Regions from separate parts of the Paenibacillus kyungheensis genome, predicted to be linked through region 2. Evidence: riboswitches for the same ligand, from Rfam matches in the RefSeq annotation. Region 2 holds a riboswitch; each other region holds the start of a gene.
The links. A riboswitch is a leader RNA that binds a small molecule or an ion and turns the genes downstream of it on or off. The one in region 2 is predicted to bind thiamine pyrophosphate.
Positions count from the first base shown of each region.

Region 1: another riboswitch for thiamine pyrophosphate. It lies ahead of PQ456_RS12835 (thiamine phosphate synthase); the one in region 2 lies ahead of thiM (hydroxyethylthiazole kinase).
Region 3: another riboswitch for thiamine pyrophosphate. It lies ahead of tenA (thiaminase II); the one in region 2 lies ahead of thiM (hydroxyethylthiazole kinase).
Region 4: another riboswitch for thiamine pyrophosphate. It lies ahead of PQ456_RS01915 (ABC transporter substrate-binding protein); the one in region 2 lies ahead of thiM (hydroxyethylthiazole kinase).

Region 1 covers NZ_CP117416.1:3,015,181-3,022,648, reverse strand. The annotation lists gene PQ456_RS12855 (hypothetical protein) at 1-320, shown strand, start outside; gene PQ456_RS12850 (hypothetical protein) at 307-1,299, shown strand; gene PQ456_RS12845 (tetratricopeptide repeat protein) at 1,442-1,984, opposite strand; gene PQ456_RS12840 (ABC-F family ATP-binding cassette domain-containing protein) at 2,535-4,091, shown strand; TPP riboswitch at 4,273-4,382, shown strand; gene PQ456_RS12835 (thiamine phosphate synthase) at 4,619-5,248, shown strand; gene PQ456_RS12830 (NAD(P)/FAD-dependent oxidoreductase) at 5,257-6,534, shown strand; gene thiS (sulfur carrier protein ThiS) at 6,525-6,728, shown strand; gene PQ456_RS12820 (thiazole synthase) at 6,730-7,468, shown strand, end outside.
Region 2 covers NZ_CP117416.1:823,450-830,917, reverse strand. The annotation lists gene PQ456_RS03725 (DUF3048 domain-containing protein) at 1-343, opposite strand, end outside; gene PQ456_RS03720 (DoxX family protein) at 781-1,308, shown strand; gene thiE (thiamine phosphate synthase) at 1,548-2,219, opposite strand; partial or broken gene thiD (bifunctional hydroxymethylpyrimidine kinase/phosphomethylpyrimidine kinase) at 2,203-3,024, opposite strand; gene thiM (hydroxyethylthiazole kinase) at 3,064-3,873, opposite strand; TPP riboswitch at 3,967-4,069, opposite strand; gene PQ456_RS03700 (alpha/beta hydrolase) at 4,240-5,070, opposite strand; gene PQ456_RS03695 (DUF1129 family protein) at 5,219-5,887, shown strand; gene PQ456_RS03690 (TetR/AcrR family transcriptional regulator) at 6,060-6,638, shown strand; gene PQ456_RS03685 (MBL fold metallo-hydrolase) at 6,858-7,468, shown strand, end outside.
Region 3 covers NZ_CP117416.1:5,101,624-5,109,091, forward strand. The annotation lists gene PQ456_RS22150 (ABC transporter ATP-binding protein) at 1-601, opposite strand, end outside; gene PQ456_RS22155 (ECF transporter S component) at 579-1,175, opposite strand; gene tenA (thiaminase II) at 1,193-1,879, opposite strand; TPP riboswitch at 2,025-2,128, opposite strand; gene PQ456_RS22165 (TIGR01777 family oxidoreductase) at 2,300-3,196, shown strand; gene rluF (23S rRNA pseudouridine(2604) synthase RluF) at 3,318-4,025, shown strand; gene PQ456_RS22175 (hypothetical protein) at 4,304-4,912, shown strand; gene PQ456_RS22180 (nucleotide excision repair endonuclease) at 5,071-5,427, opposite strand; gene PQ456_RS22185 (GNAT family N-acetyltransferase) at 5,591-5,992, opposite strand; gene PQ456_RS22190 (hydroxysqualene dehydroxylase) at 6,129-7,468, shown strand, end outside.
Region 4 covers NZ_CP117416.1:432,937-440,404, forward strand. The annotation lists gene PQ456_RS01900 (ABC transporter ATP-binding protein) at 1-476, opposite strand, end outside; gene PQ456_RS01905 (ABC transporter permease) at 463-1,260, opposite strand; gene PQ456_RS01910 (MTH1187 family thiamine-binding protein) at 1,269-1,559, opposite strand; gene PQ456_RS01915 (ABC transporter substrate-binding protein) at 1,584-2,621, opposite strand; TPP riboswitch at 2,739-2,850, opposite strand; gene PQ456_RS01920 (pyridoxamine 5'-phosphate oxidase family protein) at 3,091-3,507, shown strand; gene PQ456_RS01925 (aspartyl-phosphate phosphatase Spo0E family protein) at 3,802-3,978, shown strand; gene PQ456_RS01930 (bifunctional 2',3'-cyclic-nucleotide 2'-phosphodiesterase/3'-nucleotidase) at 4,311-6,596, shown strand; gene PQ456_RS01935 (EAL domain-containing protein) at 6,836-7,468, shown strand, end outside.

The DNA of each region.
Region 1 (7,468 bases), 2.2 Mb from region 2:
AACATTTACACAAAACATATCATCCTGAATATACAGATCCAGCGAACGTAAATACTTTTCAAAATAAATTTACAACTGTATATGAGGGATACTATGAGAATGCTATCATGCCTGTATTGTATCCAGATAACAGCACACCCAAAGACGATCAAAGCAGACAATATCGTTTACAAAATGGAGATTATTTTACAGTGAAAGTAGAAAGTACGAATCGAACAATGGCAGCGATATTGCGCGGAATGTTAGGGATCGAAGGAAATCAGAATCGTTCTGCTGTACTTGCACGTTATGGAGGCATGGTGCTGAATGAAGATTACTGATTTTGCTATTTTGTTTGTTATTATTTTCTTTCCGCTATTTTGGCTGAGTGGCTTACATACTGACGAACAGGCGCAAGCATCGAGTCTACAAATTTCGTATACTACAGCACTTCGTACAGCTGCTCAAGATGCAGGTCAGGTGATGAGTACGAATGAGCAGCAGCAATATGAAGCAGGATACTCTTCAGAAAAGTTTTTTCGAGCAGATAAAGAGTTAGCATTACATACATTTTTGAATACATTGTATTTGAATTTTGGTATTCGTGGGGATGAATCTGCACAGCAAAATCTACTGCACTATATCCCTGCAATCGTAGTGATTGATTATGATGGTTATTACATCTATGCGACTGAAGATTATACAGGAAGTGATGGATTGCCTAATGCTAGACATATATGGCACCCGAAAAAGCCATATGCGTATTCTGATGCACAAGGCAATAGTATCCAATTTACGCTAGATCATTATGTGCATGTTGTCGAAGCCAGTACAGGAAAAGTGTTAGATGGAGAAGCAGAGCAGTTAGCGGATCAGACGAATATAGCACTTTTAGATCAGATCAATACATTTGAGCAAGTGAGACGTACAGCGATAGTGAGTTCAATTCAAAAAGATTTGGCTTACTATATCAATAAACACAATGAATATGCTTCTCGTTATGGGATTTCTTATACATTTACATTACCAACGATATCGCAAGAGGAATGGAACAATAGTATTAACGATATCAGTATTATTTCTTTTTTGCAGGGGATTCCGACAGGAAGCGGTTATTATAACAATTATGCGCTTGGCGGAGGACGATTGGTGAAAAAGACTTCATGGTTAGGAACGACTGATCCTGATTCAGGTATCAAATATGCTTATCCTAATGGTTGTAAGTTACCTGCACCAGCTCAAGATTTATTTACCGATGCTAAAGAAGCTGCGAAATCAGGATACTTTCTACGCGATTGTCGTAATCCTTTAATTCATTAATGTTGTATAAAATAGCTTTTTTAAATCAAAAGTCATACAAAAAAACCAATAACCTTATAAAAGGTTACTGGTTTTTGGTTTTGAACTACCGATCATCGTTTGGCAGGTTGTGCATCAAGCTTAATTTTAAAACGATAAAAATTTACCAAGTTTCATCAAGGTGTTGAGCGTAGTAAGAAATTCCTCTTTTAAAGTATTGAAGATGTTCATCAGAAGTCGTTTCCATTAGATTAGCCAAAACAATCTCCATAGCCTGTTTGTAATCTTTTGCATTATACAGAGCCATTGAATAAAAGATTTGAAGGCCACGGTGTTCAGGAAACTCTGTTACACCTCGATGTAAAGTTTCAACCGCTTCTTGATAGTAACCTAAAGAACGGTAGGTACTGCCAAGACCAAGCAAACATCTTTGCAGATTTGCTCCTGTAAGACCTTGGTCAATTGCCTTTACATAATAAGGGATAGCTTCATTCGGATATCCGGAATTATCGTGAACCATTCCAGTCTGATAATTTACCTCAGCGTGATCTGGATAGGTAGCGACCATTTCTAAAAGAAGAGAACGTGCTTTTTTCAGAATTTCTTGGTCTTGCTTAGCACGCCCTTCTTCACGCAATTCGTGGGCTTTTTCTAAGAGCAAATTCAATGTTGTTTCAGCTGTAGTATTTATTCTTTTATCATTCATTTTTAAAACTCCCTCAAATGTAGTATTGCAAATAGCAAAGTAACATTATAAAAACAATACTTTGAGAGAGTTAATTAATTTTGAAAGTGACTTTGTAAAAACATGTTCATGACTTTTAATTCCTCCTTAGAAATCAGGAATAAACCTTAAGGTTCTTTTTCATACTAGGCTTTTTATTAACTAAAGTCAAAATCAAATTCAAAGTATTCAGTCGTTTATAATATTATCAACAAGCTATGTCTTAAAACTAATGCAATCTACTTCTTAAAGTAACAACCGACAGTTAAATTTAATTTTTAGAAGTAAGTAAAAAAGCTTTGATCTTTTCATAGAATGACAAAAATCTTCAACGATAATAAGATTACTTCAATTCTTTCAAACTGTTCGTAAAAGCATACATTTATTCTACATATCAGAAAATGAATGTAAAAAAATGAAAATTTTCAGTTCTAGACAGCTTCTGCTTATGTTACAATACATTCTGTAGCAATTTTGTGATGATGTATATTTAAAAAAGAGATATTTAACATAGACAGGAGCATTATTTAGTATGAGTTTGTTATCAGTAGAAAATGTAACACATAATTTTGGAGACCGAACATTATTTCGGGATGTATCTTTTCGTCTGCTTGCTGGAGAGCATGTAGGCTTAGTCGGTGCAAATGGTGCTGGCAAATCCACATTGATGAATATTATGACAGGTAAACTGTTAAAAGATAGCGGTAAAGTCGAATGGGCTCCGCGTGTACGTTATGGTTATTTAGATCAGCATACTAAGTTAACAGAAGGAAAAACAGTACGTGATGTACTGAAAGATGCTTTTCTTCCGTTGCTAGAATTAGAGCAAGAGTTAAATGAAGTCACTAATCAGATGGCTGAAGCATCCCCGGAACAATTGGAAGTATTGTTAGAACGAATGGGCGATATTCAAGAGCAACTGGAAATAGGAGACTTTTATCTGTTAGATACTAAAGTTGAAGATATGGCTTACGGTCTTGGACTCAATGTTATTGGACTTGATAAAGACGTAACAGCTTTGAGCGGTGGTCAGCGTACCAAAGTACTACTTGCCAAGCTATTACTCGAAAAGCCTAATGTTTTGTTGCTGGATGAGCCTACCAACTATCTCGATGTAGAGCATATTCAATGGTTAACTCGTTATCTACAAGAATATCCACATGCTTTCGTATTGATCTCACATGATACAGATTTTATGAATCAAGTCGTGAATGTGATTTATCATTTGGAATTTGCCAAATTAAATCGTTATACAGCTGATTATAATAAGTTTCTAGAGATGGCTGATATTCAAAAGCATCAACATATCGAAGCCTTTGAAAAACAGCAAGATTTTATCAAAAAACAAGAAGAATTTATTCAAAAAAATAAAGCGCGTGCATCTACTTCAGGTCGTGCAAAAAGTCGTGAAAAGCAATTAAATCGTATCGAACGTATCGACAAACCAGAAGAATTTGCTAAGCCAACATTTAATTTCAAAGAAGCTCGTGCAAGTAGTAAAACAGTCTTTGAAGGTAAAGACTTTGAGATTGGATATACACATGCTCTATTGCCTAAAATGACGATGAATATTGAACGTGGTGAAAAAATTGCGATTGTTGGTTGTAACGGTGTAGGTAAATCAACATTGCTCAAAACTATTTTAGGTAAACTTCAACCGGTTAGTGGTAAAACATATCTGGGTGATTATTTACATTCTGCTTATTTTGAGCAGGAAGTACGTCCAGACCAATTGACACCGATAGATGAAGTATGGAATGAATTTTCACATTTAAGTCAAAATGAAGTACGTGGTCATCTGGCACGTTGTGGTCTGAAAAATGAGCATATCACGCGCCCTATGCGTATGCTAAGTGGTGGAGAGCAAGCGAAAGTTCGTTTGTGCAAACTATTACTGCGTGAAAGCAACTGGGTATTATTCGATGAACCGACCAATCACTTGGATGTTCATGCTAAAAATGAATTAAAACGCGCTTTAAAAGCATATAAAGGCACAGTATTGCTCGTGTCTCATGAACCTGAATTTTATGAAGATTGGGTTACTAAAATTTGGGATGTTGAGCAGTGGTCTGAAGCTAAAGCGAAATAAAAGATTTTCCATCTTTTTAAGTCGTAATCGCTAGTTGTACTCATTTATTTTAGATTGAATTGTACAAGATGACTTTGTAAAGTATGTAGTTCTTTATCTTTTTTAATACTTTATAAAGAGTCTGAGAATCATTTGCTTTATTGAATAGTCTTTGCTAAGATGAATAACAAATTGAATAGCTTGAATGCACTAGGGGGGCCGCTTGAGGCTGAGATGAAAGCAGATATTGCTTTCGGACCCTTTGTACCTGATCTGGATCATACCAGCGTAGGGAAGTGGTAGCAGAGTTTCGGAAATGTTAGATCATATGAACGATAGAGTCTTTTACTGTATAGAATAGCAATTATTTTGTACAGGAGAGCTTATTATGATCTAAAATACGGTTTCCGTTATTTTAAAATAATCTTGTTTGCTCTCAAACAAGGCTCATTATTTTCTAGGTCTATACTAGCCACTTCTTGAATAATAAGAAGTGGCTTTTTTGCGTTTGCTTATACACTTTTGAGGAAAGGAGGGCATATACCGATATGGAACTTCATGCAATCAGTACAGGTCAACAATCGATCTACCAGTTTGTAAAGGTAGCTTCACAGATACATCCGTGGACGACCGCTATTCATATTCGCGAAAAAAAGTGGTCTGATTCTCAGATTATTAATGCTGTCCAGCAGCTCATGCATACAGGAGTACCACTATCCAAAATAAGGATCAATAGTCGAACTCAATTAGCAGCGGATCTAAAAATAGGGGGTGTGCATTTAAGTGAACATATGTCTTATGTAAATGCAGATGATCCTCCTTCACTATGGAAAGTCGGGCGATCTGTTCACAGTATAGAGCAAGCATTACAAGCTCAAAGTGAAGGGATAGATTATCTTTTTTATGGTCATATTTATTCGACTAACTCTAAACCTGATCTGATTCCACGAGGATTGGATCAATTGGAAAAGCTTTGTCATGCGGTATCTATACCTGTTATTGCAATAGGTGGTATTCAGCCATCACACTGCCAAGACATTCATCGAGCAGGTGCTAGAGGAGTAGCTGTAATGTCTGGTATTTTTGAAGCGGAACATCCTCAGCATGCCTGTCAGTTGTATGGCCAAAGTATTCAATATATGACTTTTACGCATCTACAATCATTAGGAAAGAAGTGAATCGGCTTATGGTTCATCTATCTAATCTCAAAGCTAATCATTATGACGTAATCGTTGTAGGTGCTGGAGTGATCGGTGCTGCTATTGCTTATGAACTGGCACAGCAAGGAGTCAAAGTAGCTTTGCTTGAAAAAAATCAACCAGCTTCTGGCGCATCAGGTGCAGCAGGAGGGATGTTAGCCGCTCATTCTGAACATTTTGCTCATCCAGAATTGTACCAGTTGGCATTATACAGTCAATCGCTATATAGCAAGCTTGCGACTGATCTATTGGAGAAAACAGGAATTGATATTGAACTGCGAACAGAAGGATTTTTGCTACCACTGACCAAGCTAGAATTACAGTTAAGACATAAAGAACCACTTCAAGCAGATCAAAGATATGACAAGACATTTGATGAAAATTTATTTCCTTTACCAAATAAAGGTCATACTTCTGCTTCTACACATAACGATTCAAAAGTAGATCGCAAAGAGTGGTGGAGCCCATCATATCTAGCACAAGTTGAGCCACATATTTATGCTCCTTCTGGAATGATCTACAATCCAGATGAACCGCAATTAATTCCAGCTTTGTTTAATCAAGCGCTTGTTCAAGCAGCGATTCAGCATCATGTCGATTTTTATCCTGAGACAGAAGTATACCGTTTACTGCATTCGCAAGGTAAAAATCATATTACAGGTGTAATCACTAATCAAGGAGAAATCTACGCTGAACAAGTAGTATTAACAACAGGCTTGAGTACACAACAATTGCTAGCAACAGAGCAGTATAGTTTACCTTTGGTACCGGTCAAAGGAGAACTCATCGAAGTCAGTACTTCTTCTCAATATCTTGGACATACAATTTATGGAGAAGGCATTTATATCATTCCCAAAAGTAATCATCGCATCTGGATTGGAGCTACCAGTAAACCAGAACGTACAGATACAACAGTAGATCTTTCTGCGATTGCTCAGTTATTGTCGGGAGCAGAACAATTTCTGCCTGCGATAGGATCAGCTACGTTTGAACGTTGTTGGTCAGGGATACGTCCTGGAACACCGGATGAATTACCTTATTTAGGAAGGATTCAACCGCTTGCTGGATTATGGACAGCTTCAGGGCATTATCGAAATGGGATGTTGTTAGCTGCTGGCACAGCCAAATGGATGGCAGAGGCATTAATAAATAATGATACAGCGCATATTCCTGATTGCTTTTCACCAGAACGAGCTTTGCAAAAATCGAAATCTTTATCATCGAAATCTCGATCTACAGCCAAAGGAGTGTCTACATGGAATTAATTATCAATGGTCATCGAAAATATGTAGAACCTGAATACAACACGGTATCCAAATTGCTAGAATCTTTATCATTAGGTCACAAAACAGTGATTGTAGAACATAATCAACAAATTTTGCAAAAAGAAGAACATCCGCATATTACACTGGCAGAAAAAGATATATTAGAGATTGTACATTTTGTAGGAGGTGGCTGATTTGTTAACGATAGGTACACATACATTTACATCGAGACTGTTACTAGGCACAGGGAAGTTTACAGATTTGCAGATTCAGAATCAGGCGGTAGAAGCATCAGGCACAGAAGTGCTAACATTTGCAGTAAGACGATTGAATCTAGAGCAAGTGAATGAACCGAATTTTCTAGAAATGTTAGATCTCAAAAAATATAAACTATTGCCTAATACCGCAGGAGCCAAAACAGCGGAAGAAGCTATTCGGATAGCACGTCTGGCAAAAGCTTCTGGATTATGTGATATGATAAAAGTAGAAGTTATCGGAGATGATACGTTGCTTTTACCTGATCCTTTGGAGACCGTCAAAGCTTGTGAAGTCTTGCTAGCAGAAGGATTTATTGTTCTGCCGTATATCTCTGATGATTATATGTTAGCCAAACGCTTACAGCAACTTGGTGTACATGCAATTATGCCTGGAGCTTCTCCGATCGGTTCCGGTAAAGGAATACTTAATCCTTCGGCGTTGCAATGGATTATTGATCAAGCGACTGTACCTGTGATTGTCGATGCCGGTATACGCTCACCGAAAGATGCTGCGTATGCGATGGAACTTGGAGCCGATGCGGTACTTCTTAATAGTGCTGTCTCTGGCGCAACGGATCCTGTCAAAATGGCAACAGCTATGAAGCTAGGTGTAGAAGCAGGACGATTAGGAAGGGAAGCAGGCATGATTCCTGTACGTGAGTATGCTGTGGCGAGCA
Region 2 (7,468 bases):
GATATACAGCGATTAGACGGGTGATCCCTCCCTCTGCTAGCACTTCATAGACCATATCGGCTTGAGCTAATCCAGATTGCGGACGGGCAGCAGGAGCATTATTAATCATCACTGCAATCGGTCTAGATAGAGAAGGCTGATCAACAGGCAATCCTGTAAGTGGCGCTGTATAGACGACTTCTGCTGGTTTTTCCGGTGTTATCGGTTCTGTCACTTTGGCTGGTTCCGGTTGTTGCTGTGGTGCAGGGGTAGCCACTTCTTCAGATCCGCAAGCGATCAAGCTCATCGTTAGCACAAGCGGTACTGACCATTTGGTGACTTTCCATAATCGGGATTGATTCATTACAATAGTATCCTCCTCGGTGTTGAACATCATTAGATAGATCAGTAGCTCATTCTGATGTGCATTAGCAGGATACACTCCTACTATAGAACACACATATGAACTCCAAATGAATTCAATAGTTTCTTTCTTAACGTATGTATGATTCAGAAGATGTTAAACACAGCTTACTATGTATTAAAACATAAGCTTCTTCTATATAGAATACATATAGCGTAATTCACACATTCAAAAGCTCAAAAGTGTTCTCCTAACTATATATACCATATTTTAACAGTCCAATAATAAAATATTAAAAATTTATATAAGATTGTGATTTTTATCACATTTAAAAATTTAGTTGTGATTTAAAATAAAGACATGGAAGAGATGATCATCACCAACTCAACAAGTTAACACAGACTTAAAAAAATAATACATTATTCAGGGGAGTGGCAATCATGAACAGATGGCTAAGAGAAAATAGTGTGGCAATGTGGTTATTAACTATCTTACGGGTATACATCGGATTCAAATGGATCACAGGTGGATGGGAAAAATTAAGCAGTGGCGGATTTGATGCTAGTGGATTTTTGACAGGTGCTATCGCTAATACAGGCGGAGAACATCCAAGTGTACAAGCAGGCTGGGGAGCATTCTTACAACACTTTGCTTTACCAAATGTCGGATTATTCAATGTTCTTGTTCCAATCGGTGAATTCCTTGTCGGACTTGGATTGATCTTAGGAGCTTGTACTACACTAGCAGCATTAATGGGAATGGTAATGAACTTTGCCTTCTTATTCTCGGGTACTGTAAGCACTAACCCTTACTTGTTACTTGCTGAAATCTTTATCGTAGTTGCTGGCGCAAACGCTGGTAAAATTGGTCTGGATCGCTGGATTGTTCCTTACCTACGTACTCGCTTCTTCAACCGTCGTAACAAACAACAAGATACCTTGCCTAATCAGCATAAAATAGCTTAACAATACAAATAAACGCATTACTTGGCTTCTACAGAATGATCGATGTTATTCGCAGTAACATACAGATCATCACAAGGATAGCGGAAAGAACCTACTGTTACGTTACACTATACAAACAGAAAATAGTGTTTACCATTCAAAGTCATTCGACACACCGTACTGTAAGCTACGGTATACCGAATGGCTTTTTTTGATGGGGTTAATAGACATTTATCCAGCATTAGATCATGTCGTGGTGATTAGTTCGCAATCAATCGACGGGTAAGCGTATTTAACTGCTGCGTCGCTTGTTCTATATCCGTCTGTCCTGCGATCGCAGAGATCACTGCTATTCCATCTGCGCCCGCGGTAAAGATCGGCTCGGCATTACCTGCATGAATTCCTCCAATACCGACTAAAGGAATCTCAATATGATGGTTCTTCAGTGCTGTAATAGTGCTTGTTCCTTGTACGGCTTGCGCATCAGCCTTAGAGATTGTAGGGTAGATCGGTCCTATGCCTAAATAATCAGCGCCATCTTCAATAGCTTGTCTAGCTTCAGCTACGCTATGAGCAGATACACCAATAATTTTATCATCCCCTAGACGTGCCCGAATCTGATCGGCGGGTGCATCTTCTTGTCCTACATGAATTCCATCCGCATTCAGAGCGATCGCTAACTCTACATCATCATTCACAATAAACGGAATCTGATGAGTGTGGCATATCTGTTGCAGACGTTCTGCAAGCTTATAATACGCTTGCCCTGTTAAAGCTCCAACCCCTTTTTCCCGAAATTGAAAAAGAGTGATCCCTCCTGCAATAGCAGACTTTAATACTTCTTCTGGTGGTTGATTACAATTGACGCTTCCCATCACTAGATAAAGGCGTAAATACTGGCGTATATGCTGAGTATCAGGCTTGGTGATCATAGACTCGGCTCCTTTGCTGATAAGCAAAATGATTGGTAGGCCCATGACCGGAACCGATACCCAATCCATCTTCAATCGCTGCTTGAATAAATTGCTTCGCGGTATGTACAGCTTCATAAATAGTTTTGCCTTTGGCAAGTTCTGCTGTTAATGCCGCTGAAAAAGTACATCCTGTGCCATGAGTATGAGGCGTATCAATCCGCTGACTTTCCAAATAATCAAATTGATTTCCATCGTATAACAGATCGATTACAGTAGACGTCGATGTATCATGTCCACCTTTGATCACTACATACGTTGCCCCCATCTCTACAAACTGCTTGGCGGCTTGTTCGCGTTGCTGTAGATTGGTAATCGATAGACCTGTTAATAACTCGGCTTCTGGCAAATTAGGCGTGATAATCTCTGCCAGCGGAATCAGATCAGAGATCAGCGCTTGCAACGCTTCTTGTTGTAACAGCACCGAGCCTCCTTTAGCAACCATCACCGGATCAATCACTAGATGTTGCCATTGATACTGTTTTACTTTTGCCGCGACATAACGAATAATATCTGCACTAAATAACATCCCTGTTTTGACAGCGTGGGGTTGTAGATCCGTCCCGATCGAATCCAATTGCTGTACAACACCTTCAATCTGAACCGGATAGACACCTTATACCCCTGTCGTATTCTGCGCTGTGATAGCAGTAATAACAGACATGCCATAGACACCGAGTTCTTGAAATGTTTTGAGATCGGCCTGAATGCCTGCGCCTCCTCCACTATCTGAACCTGCAATCGTCAATGCTTGATACACGTTCATCTTGTCTCGCTCCTTTATCATATGAATGTATGTTCAATATTAAGCTTTGGATGAAGTGATCTGGGCTCGTGCAGTTACGATCTCCGGTGTGACTAGAGACAATTGATTGATAAATTGCATCTGAAAACTGCCTGTGCCTTGCCCTGCTGTCTGTTCATAGGCAATCTCTGCGGCTATACCGTAAAATGCTAAAGCTTCTGTTACGGCTTCCAGACGTTCTTGAGCTTGTGCAGGATCAGCGACTGCGATAAATGCACCGACTACGGCACTTAGTAGACAACCACCGCCTGTCACTTGTGTTAATATCTGATGACTGTTAGCAATGGTATAGGTGTTCTGTCCATCGGTTACGACGTCTTTTTCACCGGTGATGGCTACAATGCACTTTAATTTTTGAGCGGCCTGCTCTGCGATCTGGATCATATTGCCTTCGCCTGCTCCTGCATCGACACCTTTGATCTGCCACGATTCGCCGATCACATTAGCCACTTCAGCTATATTGCCACGTAACACATCTACTTGAACGTGTTCAATAATTTGCAAAGCAGACTGTGTACGATACGGGGTAGCTCCTGCTCCTACCGGATCAAATACAACAGGCACACCTGATTCATTCGCTGCACGTCCTGCACGTTGAATCGATTCGACGGTGTATGGATCAAGCGTACCGATATTAAGCACAACTGCATTCGCTATAGCTGCCACATCGGCTACTTCTTCATGCGCATATGCCATAAAAGGAGAAGCCCCCAGCGCCAGCAATCCGTTCGCTGTAAAATTAGTCACGACCATATTGGTAATATTGTGAATCAGTGGATGTTGCGCCCGTACTTTGGCTAGAAAAGTCATTGATATTGCCTCCTATAACGTAATAAAGACCCATCCATCTCCAGAAGAGACAAATGGGTCAAACATTCATTCAGGTATATCACAACATGAGTGAAAATTCAGCCTCCACTTCCCTCCGCTAGTATAATCCAGATCAGGTTCCAAGGGTCCGAAATTGAATTTTCGTCTCAGCCAACAGGCTCCCCTAGTGAAATCAGTAACTATTCGATTGTTCTTTCTTACCATACCACTGGTGAATGATCTGGTAAAGGATTACACTAGAAGAAATCGCGTTTGTAACTGCCAAGCGCTTAGCAGAAGATATTTTGCTATGCAAAAATCATGTTGGATTATATTAGAAGAAGTCGCGCTTATATTGCCAAGCGCTTAAATCATCCAGTGTTGCCAATCGGTCTGAGCGACTTTGCGTTCGGTGAGCCATTGGCGGGTTTTGTCTAGCAGCTCCCGGCGGTGAGTTCCATTGGAATACGTGTGATCTGCTTGAAAAATGATTTCTTTATCACAACGTCCTTCTGAACGTGTCCAGAATACTTTTTGATACAAAAAGGCATAATCTACTGGAATCACATCATCCCCTGTACCATGAATCACCAGCACATCGCCACCAAATTGCTTGGCTTCTTGAAACGGTTGGAAATTGCCTAACGAATCAAAGTATACAGGTGTAAACGAGTAGCCTAAATGATCGGCTTGTCCTTCGATCACTGCTTGATCGTATTTGTCCCGACCGGTTAATTTGATAATATCGTTAAATGGATGTCCTACTGCTGACCATAGAACCAGGCTTTTGACACGATGATCGCGTACAGAAGTAAGAATAGCTACAGCACCACCCAGACTATGACCGATCAATGTGACGCGGGTGGGATCAATGTCACTGCAATTCATTGCATAATCCAGTACAGTACGAGTCTGAGCGACCATTGATTCGAGTCCTTCTTTGCCATAGTCGCCGCCACTTTCACCGCAACCTGCATAATCAAAGCGAACCACCATATAACCGTCAGCCGCCAATTCACGGGCTGTACTAACAAATAGGCGATCCACTCCAATACGGCTGCCAACAAAACCATGGCAGATCACAATTAGCGGTGTACGGCTTTTGCCTCGTCCTGCTGATTGTGGTTCCTGTTCAGGATAATGAATACTAGCTGTCAGATCCAAGTCGTGATGTCGAATGACGATATTGCGTTCCATGATGATTCCTCCTCTTAAATAAACAATTCCGATCAGTTTAATATGCTTTAATCTTGAAACCATATTATCATTAACGCTAGATCATTGTCAACGCAAGGAAAGTATGGCAAAATAGTAGCTTCGAACAACGAGAATGGAGGAATGAATAATGAGCTCAATACGCCAAATGGTTAAAAATATTAACGTCGTACGGGATCAATTAAAACCAGAAAATTTGGATTATTATGATGATGTTATTGTACATGTACGGGATGCACGAATTGATCGTGAAGCAGGCGAAGAATTGCTTTTAGAAATGGGTCATCATTTGCTAGAAGCGCAGAAAAAAGGTAAAACTGCCAAACAGTTATTCGGTAAAGAATCGATAGAGTACGGCAATATATTAATTCGTAATTTACCGGAAAAGAAACAATTGAGCAAGCCGATGTATTACTTGATGATTCCGTGGGTAGCGTTAACATGGGTATTTCTTATTCAAGCATTAATGGGATTATTCAAAATCAGTATTAGCGATTCAGGCATTGTCGGGCAGATCAATGTAGCGACTCTGATTATTGTAGCTGTAGGTTCGATTGCTCTGGTTGAGATGCTCACAAGATTTACCGATCAGCCTGTCGAACAAAGTGATGCGACAAAGCCAGGTATGCAAATCAATGCACGCGCTATCTTAACGTATCTGGTGATTTTGGTACTGATTTTTGGTGTGGGAATCTTTTTACGTGAAGTGATGCCTGTGATTACGATTGCTCCATGGGTAAGCTTGTTGTTATTTGTGATCGGTGTAGTCGGACAGAAATTTATTTTTATGCGCAAATAAAAAGATCAGCAAGTCTATCCATTATTGGATAAAGCAAAATAGATAGATTGCATTTTCTTTTGCCAAAGGTATACCTATCGCTTACAATAAATAAGATTGATGAATATCGTTAGCTTATATACGAATCTTATTCATATTCTACGAACAGGTATAGTTAAAGGAGGTTTATGCTTTGCCACCTCGCACCGGGCTTAGTCTTCATTCTATTTTGCAAGCAGCTACAGAACTAGCAGATGAACGTGGATGGAATGAAGTGACACTTACGATATTAGCTCAGAAGCTAGGGGTTCGTTCGCCTTCTTTGTATAATCATGTGAACGGATTACCGGGATTACGTCGTGAAATGGCATTAACAGGATTGGATCAACTCAAAGACGCATTGATGCGGGCTGCGGTAGGACGATCCGAAGATAAAGCGATACGTGAAATGTCGCGCGCTTATCTTGAATTTGCTCGTGCTCATCCAGGATTATATGAAGCTACGTTCTATACATCAGATATAGATGATGCAGAGATCAATGATAGCAAACATCAAATGCTGGAACTATTTATGCAAGTATTAAACGGATTTGATTTGAATGAAGAAGCCTTGATTCATGCGATACGTGGACTACGCAGTGTTTTGCATGGCTTTAGTTCACTAGAACGTATCGGTGGATTTGGCTTGAATGTCGATATAAATCAAAGTTTTGAATTGATTATTAATACTTTTCTGCAAGGTCTGCATACGGTAGAGTCCAATCATAAATAAGCAAATACACCACTTGTACAGAGATCGTAACGTTTAAATATGTTACTTCTGGCTGTAGAGTGGTGTATTTTTTATGCTTTTTGGTAACAGAATCAACGTTAGATGAGTGAAGAAAACCTCTTTCTTTTACAAAAGACTTATAATTTTTTCAGAAAAATGAATATAGTTATTGATTAAACTAATACAATTAGTTTATAGTGTAACCAAGAGGTGATTGATATGAAAATAATTAGCAAGAACAACTTACATCAACTTATTTTTTTACCACGCATATTTCCCGTAAATTGTTATATCGTCGAAGAAGAGTCCAGTGTGACTTTAATTGATGCAGCATTGCCAAATAGTTATAAAGGTATTCAGCACGCGATTTCTCAGATCGGCAAACCGTTAGGCGCTATCGTTCTAACTCATATCCATGATGACCATGTCGGTTCATTAGATACATTACATCAGCTTTATCCTGATGTACCTGTCTATGTATCACAGCGAGATGCACGCTTAATGATTGGTGATATGAGCTTGGATGCAGATGAACCTCAGACTAAGATCAAAGGCAGTGTTCCCAAGCGTCTACAAACTCGCCCTTCTGTTTTGCTCCATGAAGGGGATCGAATAGGTTCTCTTCAAGTCATCGCCACACCGGGTCATACGCCAGGCTCTATTTCGCTGTGGGACACTAGAGATCAATCTTTAATCGCTGGTGATGCTTTGCAGACTAGAGGTGGGATTGCTGTGGCAGGTTCAGTACGTCTGACATTCCCTTTCCCTGCTCTGGCGACATGGAGCAAAGAACGATCTCTACAAAGTGCTCGCAAATTAGTAGCATTACA
Region 3 (7,468 bases), 980 kb from region 2:
TATCCATCCACTCAATACACCCATCTAATGTATGTTCTACAAATACCATCGTCTGTCCGTACTGATCAGCTAGGTCATGTAGCAATTGAAAAATTTCTTTGCGACTGATCGGATCAAGTTGTGCTGTCGGTTCATCGAAAAAAAGAACTTCCGGTTCAAGCGCTAACAGACACGCTAGCGCTAGCCGTTGCTTCATACCTCCAGATAGGGTCTCAATAGCAGTATGACGATCTATATTCAGACCGACTTGCTTCATCACTGTATCTATCATAGTGTCCATCTGAGCACGCGGAATAGAGCGATTTTCCAAGCTAAAAGCAATCTCTTCATCCACATGAAGCATACAGAACTGCGAATCCGGGTCTTGAAACATCACGCCACATTGAGGGGCTAACTGAATCTCGCCTTCCACTTCAGCTTCTACATGTTCAGGAATAATACCGGACAATGCAGATAATAGCGTCGACTTGCCACTACCACTTGGCCCGAGAATCAATACTTTTTCTCCACGTGAAATCGATAAATGAATATGCGTTAATACATTTTCTTCTCGATGATAAAAACGTACTGACAGGTCTTTACACCCTAGAAGCGATTCCATTCGCATTTCCCTTCTTCCGCCGTACTTTCATAATTTCGTATTGATCCAGTACCCCTGTTTTGCACAAAGCTTCTACAATAATTTTGGCTAACCATCCACCTAAAATCATTCCACTGATCACTTGAATAACCAGAGTCGTAATCAATACTTGTGTGGTGTAATAGCCGAATCCATTAGCGATAACGTTATACAATACTCCACCTACTGCCGCCAGCGCTCCTGATAACATTAACGTCATCAAGTTATAACGTTTGTAGCCAAATAGAGCAAACGCAATCTCTGCTCCAATCCCTTGAAACACGCCGATCAATAATGCAGACAATCCAAAATGGCTACCTGTTAACAGCTCTACAGCCGCAGCCGCTACTTCAGCGATCAATGCCGCCCCTGGCTTACGAATAATATAAGCTACAATCGGGCTTGCAATAATCCAGATGCCGAACATAAATCCTGCACCCACAGGCCCTACTAATGCAGAGATCGGTATCCACAATGTCGACCATCCCAGATAAATAACGCCACAAGCCACCGCCAAAATAACAGTCAGCACCACTTCTTTCATTTTCCATGTCATAGAGATCGATGAGGAGCTCATACGCGTGCAACCTCCATCGGCACAGGCCAATCTTCCAGAGTGTACGCCATATCCCAGAACATATATTCAAACTGACAACTTAGAAGAAAATGCTCTTTCATACGCGCTCGATGTGCAGGTGTCGTCTGCTCTGCCCATTTATCTAACCGAGCACAAAATTGATGCGTAATCGTATCGGTACGATTGCCATAGAAGTTAATCCAATCATAAAAAGGATGGGAGGCATCAGGCTTCACTTCATCCAATAATTTCACACCAATCTCCCAATACGTCCACGGGCAAGGCAACAATACCGCCAAAATATCGCCTAAATCCCCTTCATGAGCCACAGTTAACATATGACGAATATAATGATGAGAAGAAGGAGAAAGCGCATATCCTTGCAAATCTTCATACTTGACGCCAGCCACCTCGCAAAAGTTATTATGAGGATGAATTTCACTATGAAGCACAAATGAAATCTGCTCGTTAAACATCGCCATATCTTCACGTGTTGGGCATTTCGCAATCGCCGTTCCATAAATACGCATAAAAGAATTCAAATACTCAAAATCTTGCTTTACATAATGGATCAATTGCTCACTACGCAGATCACCTTTGGCAATCCCTTGTACAAATGGATGGTTAAAAATCGCTTCAAAAATAGGGTCTGCGGCCTGTCTAATTTCCTGTGAAAAACTCATAACTGTATCCTCCTTAGATTGAAGCATCGATAACGACGCTTGGTTAATAAAGAAGGACCACTACTGGAATATATGGAAAAATACATGCAAAAAAGCCGCCCCGTGATGGAGCGGCAGAATAGGTGTACGTATATGTACAGGTACCCTTGCACAGTCTCCACTTTCCTACGCTAGTATGAACTAGATCAGGTTCCAAGGGTCCGGGATCTTCCCGTCTCAGCCTACACAAAGGCTCCCCTAGTGGTCATTCGATTCATTTGCATCTTACTGTACACACGATTGAACAGACTGTCAACTGCTACAACCTCAGTAATCTTTCCTTTTTTAACAGTTATAGGGTTATAAAATGGTGTAAAATATAATTATTAGTAAGGATTGGCGCGTAGATTTAACTATCCAAACAGAATTGAGTTGATCTCGATGACACGTAAAGTGGTATTGGCAGGTGGCACAGGATTTATCGGACAGTATTTGGAAAAAAGATTTGCAGCATTGGGTATTGAAGTGCAGATCATTTCCAGACAATCTCCACATATCGCATGGGATGATCATCAAGGAATTGTTCAAGCTCTCGATGGAGCAGAAATGGTGATTAATCTAGCAGGTAAATCGGTCAATTGTCGTTATAACGAACAAAATAAACGTGAAATTATGAACTCTCGAATCGAAACCACCCAGATTCTTAGAAACGCTATCCTGGCTTGTGAACATCCACCTGCGCTTTGGATCAATTCCAGCACAGCTACTATTTATCGCCATGCAGAAGATCGCCCTATGACCGAGACGAAAGGCGAAATCGGTAGCGGATTTTCGGTAGACGTTGCCAAAGCGTGGGAAGAAGCTTTTTTCTCTTTTAGCCTTCCGCATACCCGACAAGCCGCATTACGGATTGCTATCGTATTAGGACCTGGTGGTGGTGTCATGACCCCTTTCAAAAATCTAGTTCGCTTCGGGCTGGGTGGTCATCAAGGGTCAGGGAAGCAGATGTTTAGCTGGATTCATGTTGAAGATTTATTTCAGATTATTTTATTTATTCAAGAGTGGGAATCGCTTGAAGGAGTATTTAATTGCACGTCTCCCAATCCGGTGACCAATCGTGAACTGATGGCAACGATGCGCAAAGTGATGCATCGTAAAGGCGGTCTACCTGCGTCTACATGGATGCTTAATCTAGGAGCTAGAGTGATTCGGACGGAACCCGAATTGGTGCTTAAAAGCCGTTGGGTGATCCCTAATCGTCTCATCAAAGAAGGATTTATGTTCAAATACGGACGGTTGGAACAAGCACTGCACCATATTTTGCATACAAAATCATAACATCATACCGTACAGACGAACATGACTTTTAAAATAAAGCAAAAAAGGGTATCGTAGAGATAGACTTGAGTAACGGCTTGAATAGCTTACTCAAAAATTAGAGTTAAAGGTGTGCTTATACGTGCGAATTAATAAATATATTAGTGAATCTGGAATTACATCCCGCCGGGGTGCTGATAAATGGATCAATGAAGGTATTGTCACAATTAATGGTGTGGTTGCCGAGCTAGGCAGTCAGGTCGAAGAAGGCGACGATGTGCGGGTCAAAGGCAAACCGATCAAAGTCGAACAAGAAAATGTCTATATTGTGCTCAACAAACCGGTAGGCATTACCAGTACAACCGAGCGTCATATTCGAGGCAATATCGTAGATTTTGTCAATCATCCCCTACGTATTTTCCATGTCGGACGATTGGATAAAGATTCGGATGGCTTGATTATGCTGACCAATGATGGCGATATCGTTAACGAAATTTTGCGTGCTGAAAATAAGCATGAAAAAGAATATATCGTCACTGTAGATCAACCGATTACGCCTTCTTTTCTCAAACAAATGGCTTCCGGTGTAGAGATTCTAGATACAGTGACTTTACCTTGTCAGGTCGTTCAACAATCCAAATATGTATTCAAAATCATTTTGACGCAAGGATTGAATCGCCAGATTCGTCGCATGTGCTCTGCACTTGGCTATGAAGTTCGTGCGCTACGTCGTACACGCATTATGAATATTCGTCTGGGTAATTTACCGACAGGCAAATGGCGCGACCTGACGACTGATGAACTCAATCGCCTATTCCGCGATCTGGAATATACGCCCAAAAAACGCTAATTCACCTGAAAAAGACCTCTTTGACTTGATCCGTTATCCTATATCAGATAGCAGATCATTGAAAAGGTCTTTTTGGTATCAAAAAATGTCTGTCCAGAAAAAATCCAAATAAACGTGACTTATTCCTATTTGGATAGTCTATATTTTAACTGTAAAGTCTCTTCCAATATCATCGTTTTATAGTTTTTAATTATTGTCATAACAAAGCATATTAGCGAAGATTTTATTCTACAAAGAAAAGAGGCGATCTTATCAAACTACTCCTATCAGTAATTCTGATGGTTATTTTACTTTCTGGATGTTCACTAAACGGAAGTAAACCAAATCCTGAGAACAGTAATGCCGATTATGTGAAATACAAGGATCAAATGTATATTAATGAGCCCAAAATGATCGTTATAGACTCCACCCAACTTTCAAAAATAGATACTGTAAGCGAATCCTCTACAGTACCTAAAGACACCCCTATTTATAAAATAAATGGGTACTCGGATAATGATATAATAGCTGTAAAAAATACTAATAATGCATTGCAAGGAAAAATGAATATAGATATATACAATGTGTATAAGTTATTAAAAGATATGAATGTAAAATCTAAAAAATTGGATATTTTTGATCAAAAGATAGAATCTGTTGATCTATATAAAGAAGGACAATTTATGCGTACATTACACGGAAAAGAAAGTAAACAATTTATTGCTCTCGTAAATGCTGCTAAAACGACTATTCATATAGATAGTAGTAATGCTGTGATGTATTCGTTTTTGTATAAACTAAATAGTGCTATCGTTCTAAAATACAATGTGCTAGAGCATAATAATCAATACATGCTTGATTATACTGATGCAGAACTTCCTTCAGCTATAGGTAGATATCTTAAATAAATATAGATATTTTGCCAGATAAAAGCTATTTTATTGCCAATTATCGTCACGTATACGAAAATTCTACTCATCTGATGAATCCAAAATAAAAAGACCTCTTTTACTTTGTCTATTATCTTATGTTCGATAATTGACTACAAAAGAGGTCTTTTTTGCGATTACTTGTAAAATACTTTTTCTACATTGTATTTCGCATGTAGTGTATTGATAATGTACGTCTCATAAATCTCACGATCCATAGCGTTGTCGATCAAGCAGACTTCGATCTTGGTGACTTCATCACGATGATCTTTGATCGGTGATACGGTATCTTCGAAATGCTTTTTGATACGAGGTCTAAGCTTACGTGCTTTACCGACAAATAGTAATTCATCTTGTTCGTTATAGAACATAAAGATACCGCCTGTTTCACGCGAAATCAGATGAAAATCGGTAAATCCGTAAATATGGCTAAGCTCAGGGTTAATTTGTTTGGTAATCGTAACATCCGCTGTCGGGATTGTTATAGTAATCAATATGGTCACTTCCTCATTCTATATAGGTGTTCATCCTATCATAATTTACACTGCAAAACTACGACTACTCTCATCTTACCACGTTGCTGATCTGCATCTCTATATGATTTTGCTAGTTATGGATGAGGTATGGCTCTATTTCATCACATGATTTGTGCAAATGCTATACCTTTTTCCACCACATGCCTAAGGAATGAGGTGCTGTATACGTAAATCCATACTGTGCATACAATTGGTCTGCCGGCGGGTCTGCGAATAGTACCGCATGAGATTGAAGAGACATATTCTTTTCCAAGTATGTTGTGATCTCACGCATAATCGCTTTGCCGTAACCTTTGCCTTGATATTCTGGGCGCACACAGATATCGGTAATATGAAAAAATAATCCGCCATCTCCTACAACCCGTCCCATCCCGATCGCTTGTCCTTCTTCTTCCAATACAACAGCAAATAGGGTATTCGGCAATCCTTTACTTGCGCCTTCGACACTCATTTCGCTCAGCCCGGATACTTTACGCAACGTTAAGTACTCTTCAATCGCTGGAATACGATGAACAATCTGCATGTATGTACAACTCCTTTTTTTATCTCACATGATAACAAATAATCCCTATACTGCATACGAATGTATACAAATAAAGTTGACGCTCTCTATTAATGGTTAATATCTTAGTAAAAGATGAAAAGGTTGGTGACATTACATGGCGGTACATAACCAAAAAGATACTACGGTAGAACCCACAATAATTATTGGAGCAGGACTGGCAGGTCTATGTTGTGCTTTTGAATTAGCCGACCAAGGCAAGTCTGTAATCGTTCTTGAAGCGGCTCCTTATATCGGAGGAAGAACAGCCAACTGGGTCGAAGACGGCATGGAAGTCGAATCTGGATTTCATAAATTTCTAGGTTACTACACTGTTCTGCCTGAAATTTTGAAAAATGCAGGTATTTCGATGAGCGATATGGTTCACTGGGAAGAAACCACCAATATTCGTCATACGGAAGCACAGGGTACATTTGGGTTAGACCCTTTCAAAGCTCCTCTCAAAACGATTGCGGGTGCACTTGGGAATAACGATCTTATCTCTCCAGCAGACAAAGCATCGTTGATTCCTTTTTTTGCAGCCGGATTTAAAGATTATATCAGCAATCCAGATAAACTCGATCAATCTTCGATCCAAGAATATGCTGAACAGCATGGTGTATCTACCGATGCGATTGAGCGATTGATTCAGCCATTATCATCAGGGATTTTCTTTTTACCTATTGAAGAATATTCTGCGTATGCGTTTTTCGGTCTATTTGCTCCAGCTCTGCCACGTATCGCCAAAGTACGTATCGGTGCTTTCAAAGGCGGAATGACTGATGTCATGACAGGCCCTCTTGCCAAAGCGATTGAAGAACGTGGTGGACAGGTGCTAACAAATAAAACGGTAGCTCATTTACTATATGATAATGAAAAAGTCGTTGGTGTGCAGTTGGAAGATAGCTCTCAAATTTATGGCGAACAAGTAGTTGTTGCTACAAATATCCGTCGTGCTCAGATGCTATTATCCGAACATTTCCATGCACATGAGTGGTTCCAAGATTTCTTATCATTAGAATCGATGCCTTATATTACAGCTCAATTTGAAGCAACAGAAAAATTAGCAGCCGTCGATCATACGATGTTTGGCCCGGGTACACAATTAGGTTCGTTCAGCGAACAATCTCGAACTACATTTGAACGTCCAACTGGACGAGCTTCGATCATTCTGGTTGATCCTGATACATTAATTGATCTACCGGATGAAGAAGTATGGGAAATCACCAAAAAATCACTTCACGATGTCGATCTTCCTAATGTAGATACGATGACACAGTATCGAATTATACGGGGCAAAGAAAACTTTTATCGTCTGGCAAAAGGCAATGAACACAAACGTCCGAAGCAGATTACTCCAATCGATGGACTATTTCTTGCAGGTGATTATACTGATCAACCGCTCCTTGCAACTATGGAAGGTGCAGCTATTTCAGGCAGACGAGCAGCAACCGGTAT
Region 4 (7,468 bases), 390 kb from region 2:
ACCCGTTGTTGCATCCCGCCAGATAATGTATGAGGATAAGATGATGCAAAACCACCCAGTCCAACTTTATCCAGCCATTGTCTGGCTAATTCTAATGATTCTTTGCGTGGTAATCCTGCTACTTCGCGCGCCAAAATAACATTATCTTCAATCGTACGCCACGGCATCAAAGCAGGTTGTTGTGGCATATAACCGCTCAATCCTTTACGACCGGTTATATTTTGTCCGTCCAAAAGGACTTGTCCTTGATCGGGAAGCACCACACCACCGATCATTTGCAAAAGCGTACTTTTACCGGAACCAGAAGGGCCGATAATGGATACAAATTCACCTTGCTCTACATGCAGGGAAATGTCTTGTAGCACATGTAACGATTGCTTGCCCTGTGTAAAAGATTTGCTAATCCCTTGTAATGCTAAAAGTGGAGTAGAGTTGTTCACCGATAAAGTTGTATGTTGAGGTTTATTTAGCGACATCTTTAGAACCTCCTTTGACAGCACGATGTTGTGCAGGGTGATGCCAGCGAACACACCATTTTTCAATCATATTGATTAGCATAAATAACATAAGACTGATCACTACAACTACCAGTATCGCTAAAAACATATGGTCGGTGCGAAAAGCTGATTTTTGCAACATCATATAATAGCCAATCCCTTCACTACTGCTAATCCATTCAGCGATAATAGCGCCCATCACACTATACGTTGCAGCAATTTTAACTCCAGAAAAGATCGAAGGTAAGCTAAAAGGTAATTCTAATTTCCAAAAGATTTGATTTTTAGAAGCTCCGATCATTTGCATATAATTAAGCATTGTACGATCGGTAGTAGCCAGTCCGCTCAGCGCCGCAATGGTCACCGGGAAAAAGCACACCAGAATAATAACAATTAATTTGGACAATATCCCAAATCCGAACCAGATAACGAGTAGTGGCCCCAGAGCAATCGTAGGGATATTTTGACTCAAGATCAATAATGGATACAATGCAGAACGTAGAAAAGGAATATAATGAAGCACGCCTGCGACCAGTAATCCAAAAGCAACGCCTATACTAAAACCGGATAGTGTCAATTTTAACGTCGCCCATGTGTGCAAACCCAGTCGGTCTTTCTCACTCCATGCTTCATGTCCAATCAATGCAGGGCTAGGAAGAATCCATGTCTCAATATGGAATAGACTGGTTGCCAGTTGCCAGATAATCAGTAATAAAACAACCGCCCCGAGGGGCGGCCATAGCCTGTTCCACCATGTATTCATCGTAGACATTAGCGGTACTTCTCGGTTAATCCATCCATACTGATTCCGGTTGGACTATGAGCAATTTTGATCTGAGAAATAATACTCGGGCTTCCTTTTTCCACTAACGCTTCGTGCATTTGACGAACCACTTCTAACAATTCGCTAAGTTCGCCTTCCATCGTGGTCTCAAGTGGATGCACTTCATATTTCACACCGGAGGCTTGAATCACTTCTATTGCCCGGTCGACATAATCGTAAGAGTTCTCACCAGCTTGAGTTTTGGGAATAACCTGAATACTTAAAAGGGTGTGTGCCATATTAGTCATCTCCTTATGTTCTATTTATGATTTGGTGGCTTCAGGTAAATAATCGTTTGTATACGCTTTGGTTGCATCTAACGGTTTGTCTAACAACTTCTGCTTGAACATCCAATCGGCATAACCTTCCCAGACCGATTGTTTTTGCTCGCCCCAGCGTTTGGCATCATCTTGATAACGTGGAGATAACCATTTTTGGCTAGCTTTGACCAGTGCAGGATCAAGATCAGGTACTGCTTTGAGCAATATATCTGCCGATTCATCGGGATGAGCGATTGCATATTCATATCCTTTACTGGTTGCCGCCATAAATGATTTCACAAGTGCAGGATCGGTAGCGATCTGCTTCTCATTGGTTACGATAACAGGTGTATAATAATCTAATTTATCGGAATAATCTTTTACATATAACATATCTAATGGTTGTCCGCGAAGTTCTGCTTCAATTCCTGTCCATCCATAGAATATCCATGCAAAGTCGATTCCTTTTTGTACAGCTGTAAAATAATCGGCATTACCGATATTAACACTTTTGACTTTGCTAACATCGCCACCGTCGGTATCCATAATTGATTTCATAACGGCTTCTTCAACAGGCGATCCCCATGCACCATAGGATTTGCCTTCCATATCTTTAGGGCTTTTGATTCCGCGATCTGTAGGAGCGGCAAAGCCAGATGTATTATGCTGGATAACTGCCGCGAGTGACACTAAAGGCACTCCTTGTACACGCGCTTGAGTCACACTTTCCTGATAACTGATTCCAAAAGGCACTTCACCAGAAGCGACCATCGTATCTGCTCCACCTTGACCGGGAGCAATAATTTCGACGTTTAATCCTGCTTCTTTATAATAGCCCTGTGCTTGGGCAACATATAAGCCAGTATGATTCGTATTTGGTGTCCAGTCGAGTACGACTTTCACATCTTTAAGGGCAGATGTTGATCCTGCTTGATTGGCTGTATTGCTTGTACTTGTTGCTGAACCACATGCAGTTGTGATCCACAATAAACCTACCATTAACCATGGTAAGCTTTGACGCCACCTTTTTTGAGTTCTCATTACCATCATCCTTCTTTCTTCTAGCTCAAATAGTCAATCCTGTAGTACTGGATAAAAGGCATAAAAAAAACGCCCCCATCGGGACGACATAGGTGCAATTATAAGCTAGAGTACAGCATATAACGACTTGTTACTTTCCTACGCTGGCATTATCCAGATCAGGTATAAGGGTCTGTATTTATCACAATACACTCTCAGCCAGTTGCAACTAGCTCCCCTGTACATATGCGGTTTTTTTACATTGTAATTATAGACCAGAGGGTATCAACTGTCCAGTAAAGAGAATGCGGTGTCATCAGCAAAAGACAGTGTATTTCGGTTCAGTCTCGCTGTCTAAGGGTATTTACATATACGGAAGTTTGTAACTAACAAAAGTTCCATTCAATATTCTTCTATACGTATCGAATAGATATACATAGACATAGATATTGAATACACCCATACGTTTATATACAGGAGGAGATTGATCATGAGTAAAACAGCTGAAGAACAAGCGATATTAACTGCATTAGAAGGTAATCCATTTTGTGCACTAGGTACAGTAGAAAATGACAAACCTAAAGTACGCTACATGGCGCTATATAACGAAGGCTTGAATATTCATCTCGCGACAAACCGCAAAACACATAAAGTCGAAGAGTTAGAAAAAAATCCGAACTGTTATGTATTGTTGGGTTATGAAAAAGGCGGCACTAATCAAGTCGTTGAAATCGAAGGTGTAAGTGCTGTATCTACAGACGACGAATTGAAAAAACGTGTTTGGAAAGAAGAATTTAAAGAATGGTTCTCCGGTCCAGAAGATCCTGATTATGTGATCCTAGATATCAAACCACAAACGATTGAATATACAGATCAAGATGGTAACAAAAAAACGTGGACTGCGTAATCTGATACAACTTTAATGGTTTAAGATAGCAGTTATCACATAAATGACTCGGAATTTGAAATTTGCGAAACAAGAGAAATGAATGCAAAATTCAAATTCCGAGTTTTTTCGTCTTTATTTTTCCATAAAAAGGATAAAATAGGTACTTGAGGAACTTGATAAGGTATACTCAAATAAGGTATAAAAAGGTATATAGAAATATTTTATAGACTAACCTGTAAAATGACGATGATGGAATAAAATGAAAGTCTCATTGATAGCAAGATATAAGGAAATATACTGGAGGTGGTTTCCTTGAACTTAAAACAAATAGAACAACAGATTGAGCAGGAACGCCGCATATTGAACCAGATGGCAGAAGAACATGGGATGCGCGATTATCGTGTGTTAGACCAATCAGAACAATTAGATCGAATTTTAGATATGTATTTTCAATATAAAGATCGAAATACTAATTTTTTAACTCCTTAATCTCAATGAGTTATTATTTATGAAAAGAAACATGACACAATCATGTAAATTATAGAATTTTTCGCAAAATAAATCTTATTTTCATAAAAAATAGAACTAATAACCCTTCAAATATATCAGCTGATAGTATACAATTCTATCATGCGTTTCTTTTGGTAGCCTTTTTACTATTTATCTGCCTACTCTAAATCATAATTTCCAATATGATTTTTTTAAAATCAGCATGTTAAGTACATTGTCACTGCTTGTTCATGCTGTTATACATATAGGGCGTAGAGATAAATAGGAAAAGGTCAAGCAAATGCGAATATATTTGGGAGGGGTTTTTTATTTTGAACTTGGGAAACAAAACATTTAAAAAAGCAATTACTGTCATCGCAGCTCTGCAATTGTTTGCAGTGTCGGCAGTTCCTGCTTTTGCAGCCGAAGCCACTTCTTCTGAATCTACCGTAAAATTACGTTTGTTGGAGACAACAGATATTCATGTGAACGTAATGAACTATGATTATTATTCAGATGCAGCGACAGATCAATATGGATATGCCAAAACAGCGACATTGATCAAAAATGCGCGTGCAGAAGCCAAAAACAGTGTATTGATCGATAATGGTGATCTATTACAAGGTAATCCGCTAGGTGACTATGTAGCCAAAGTTGATCCTTTAAAAGCAGGCGAAGTTCACCCTGTCTACAAAGCGATGAACCAATTGGGTTATGATGCAGGAAATATCGGTAACCATGAATTTAACTATGGTCTGGATTTCTTGGGTAACGCTCTCAAAGGCGCTAACTTCCCTTATGTGAATGCTAATATTTATACAGATGATGGCACAGGTTCAGGTGAGAAAAACTACTTTACTCCTTATTTGATTTTGGATAAAGAAGTCACTGATGAAAGTGGAGCTAAACATACGATTAAAGTAGGTGTTATCGGCTTCGTACCACCACAAGTAATGCAATGGGATAGCGCAAACTTGTCGGGGAAAGTGGTTGCTAAAGATATCGTTGAAACAGCGAACAAATTTATTCCACAAATGAAAGCAGAAGGCGCAGATATTATTATTGCAGTGCCACATTCTGGCTTTGAAGATATTCCTCAGACTGAATTGATGGAAAACTCTGTATTGTACTTGAGCAAAGTGCCAGGTATCGATGCGATTATGTTCGGACATGCACACAAAGTATTCCCTAGTGCTGATTTCGCTGGTAAAACAGGCGTGGATCTAGAAAAAGGAACAATCAATGGCGTTCCTTCAGTAGAGCCAGGTTTCTGGGGCGATCACCTGGGAATTATTGATCTTGAACTAAAACAACAAGGCGACAAATGGACAGTCTCTGATTCTAAAGTAGAAGCTCGTCCAATCTATGATACTGCTACCAAAAAAGCATTGGTTGATGCAGATCAAGGTGTAGTCGATTCTGTATACAAAGAACACGAAGAAACGCTAGGATATATTCGTGGACCTGTTGGTGAATCTACTGCTCGTATCACCAGTTACTTTGCACTGGTAGAAGATGATCCATCGATCCAAATCGTAACCAACGCTCAAAAATGGTACTTGGAGAAACAACTTCAAGGGACAGAATATGAGAACTTACCTATTCTTTCTGCAGGCGCTCCATTCAAAGCAGGTGGACGTTCAGGAGCAAGTTATTACACAGATATTCCCGCAGGCACGATAGCTATCAAAAATGTATCTGACCTTTATGTATATCCAAATACAGTTCATGCTGTGCTTGTCAATGGAGCAGAAGTGAAAAACTGGTTGGAATGGTCAGCAGGACAATTCAATCAAATCGATCCAGCCAAATCAGGCGAGCAAGCGTTAATCAATATGGACTTCCCAACGTATAACTTTGATGTTATCGATGGAGTTACTTACCAAATTGATGTCACACAACCACCGAAATACGATGCAAAAGGTGCTGTTCTAAACGCATCTTCTAACCGTATTGTGAACTTGCAATTTAACGGTAAAGCTATCGATCCTGAGCAAAAATTTGTAGTAGCTACAAATAACTACCGTGCTTCTTCGTCCAAATTGGCGAATCCAGATGGCAAACGTATTATTCTGGCTGCACCAGACGAGAACCGTCAAGTAATTATCGATTATATTCGTGAAAACAAAACAATCAATCCGGCTGCTGATGGTAACTGGTCACTTGCACCAATCAAAGGCAACCCAACAGTAACATTCAACACTTCTCCAAAAGCAAAAGACGCATTGTCTAGTGCCAAAGCAGTTGCAGGAGCAGATCCAATTGCTTATGTAGGAGAAGCAGCAGATGGTTTTGCTAAATATTCAATTAATCTTTCTAGCGCAGCAGCAGGTAGCAAGCCAGCCGTAACACCTGCCAAACCGTCCAAACCAGTAATACCAGCGAAGCCTACCAAACCAACAACGAAGCCGGTTCCAGCACCTAAACCGACAAAACCAGCTGTTGATAAGCCAGCTAAACCTACAGATGAGAAAACCTATATTATCAAAAAAGGTGATAATCTGTATCGTATTAGTCTGAAATATGGCGTAACATGGGAAGAACTTGCTAAATACAATAAAATTACAGATCCAACGAAGCTTCAAGTTGGAGATTCGATCGAGATTCCTGCTAGCTAATAGCAACGTAACTAGAGTGAATGATGAACGTATCAACTTCAAAGACTGCAATAGTAATTATTGCAGTTTTTGTCGTATTCAAAAATATCAAAATAAAGCCGATAATATACTGAACGCCTAATGTGATCTTGATTGAGGATGTTATAATATGAGAAATGAAAAGTAAAGCAACTCTATTTAAACCCGATTAATTTTCACGTTTATACTACGTTTTTGTTTTAATATTAAGGAGGATCTCTATGAATTGTAGCGGTTGCAGTTATGTTCAGCCGATAGAAGACCAAGGAACAGTGTCCTTGCGACCGCTTTCTTCTTCTCTTGAAAATCTAATTCGACAACAGTCTTATGATACGTATATCATGGAAGATATTTGCTCTATTTCATATCAATCAAGAGAACAGATGCTTGATATCATGCACTGGGTACGAAGTTTACCTGAAGAAATTACATCTTGTGTATCTGTAGGTTTGTTAGGTTCAGACGATATTGGCGGAGAGCCGGTATGGTTGCCATTGTCTGTATTTGTTAATCGACTACAGCATGACGATGTTGTTGAAATTATTCGACAAAAGCAATTTACAAGCCATATGCAACCGATTGTGAATCAACATGAGCAAGTTATTGCTTATGAATTTTTGCTTCGTCCGATTATAGATGGCCCTACATTTCAGCCGTATCGCTTATTCGATATTGCGCATCAGACAGGGTTACACTCATTTTTGGATCGGGCAGCTCGTATTTCAGCGATTGAGACGAGTGCGCAATATTTACAACCAGGTATCAAACGCTTTATTAACTTTTTACCATCTTCTATTTACAATCCGCAGTATTGTTTGAGTCATACGTTTGCTGCTATTGAGCGTCTTCATTTA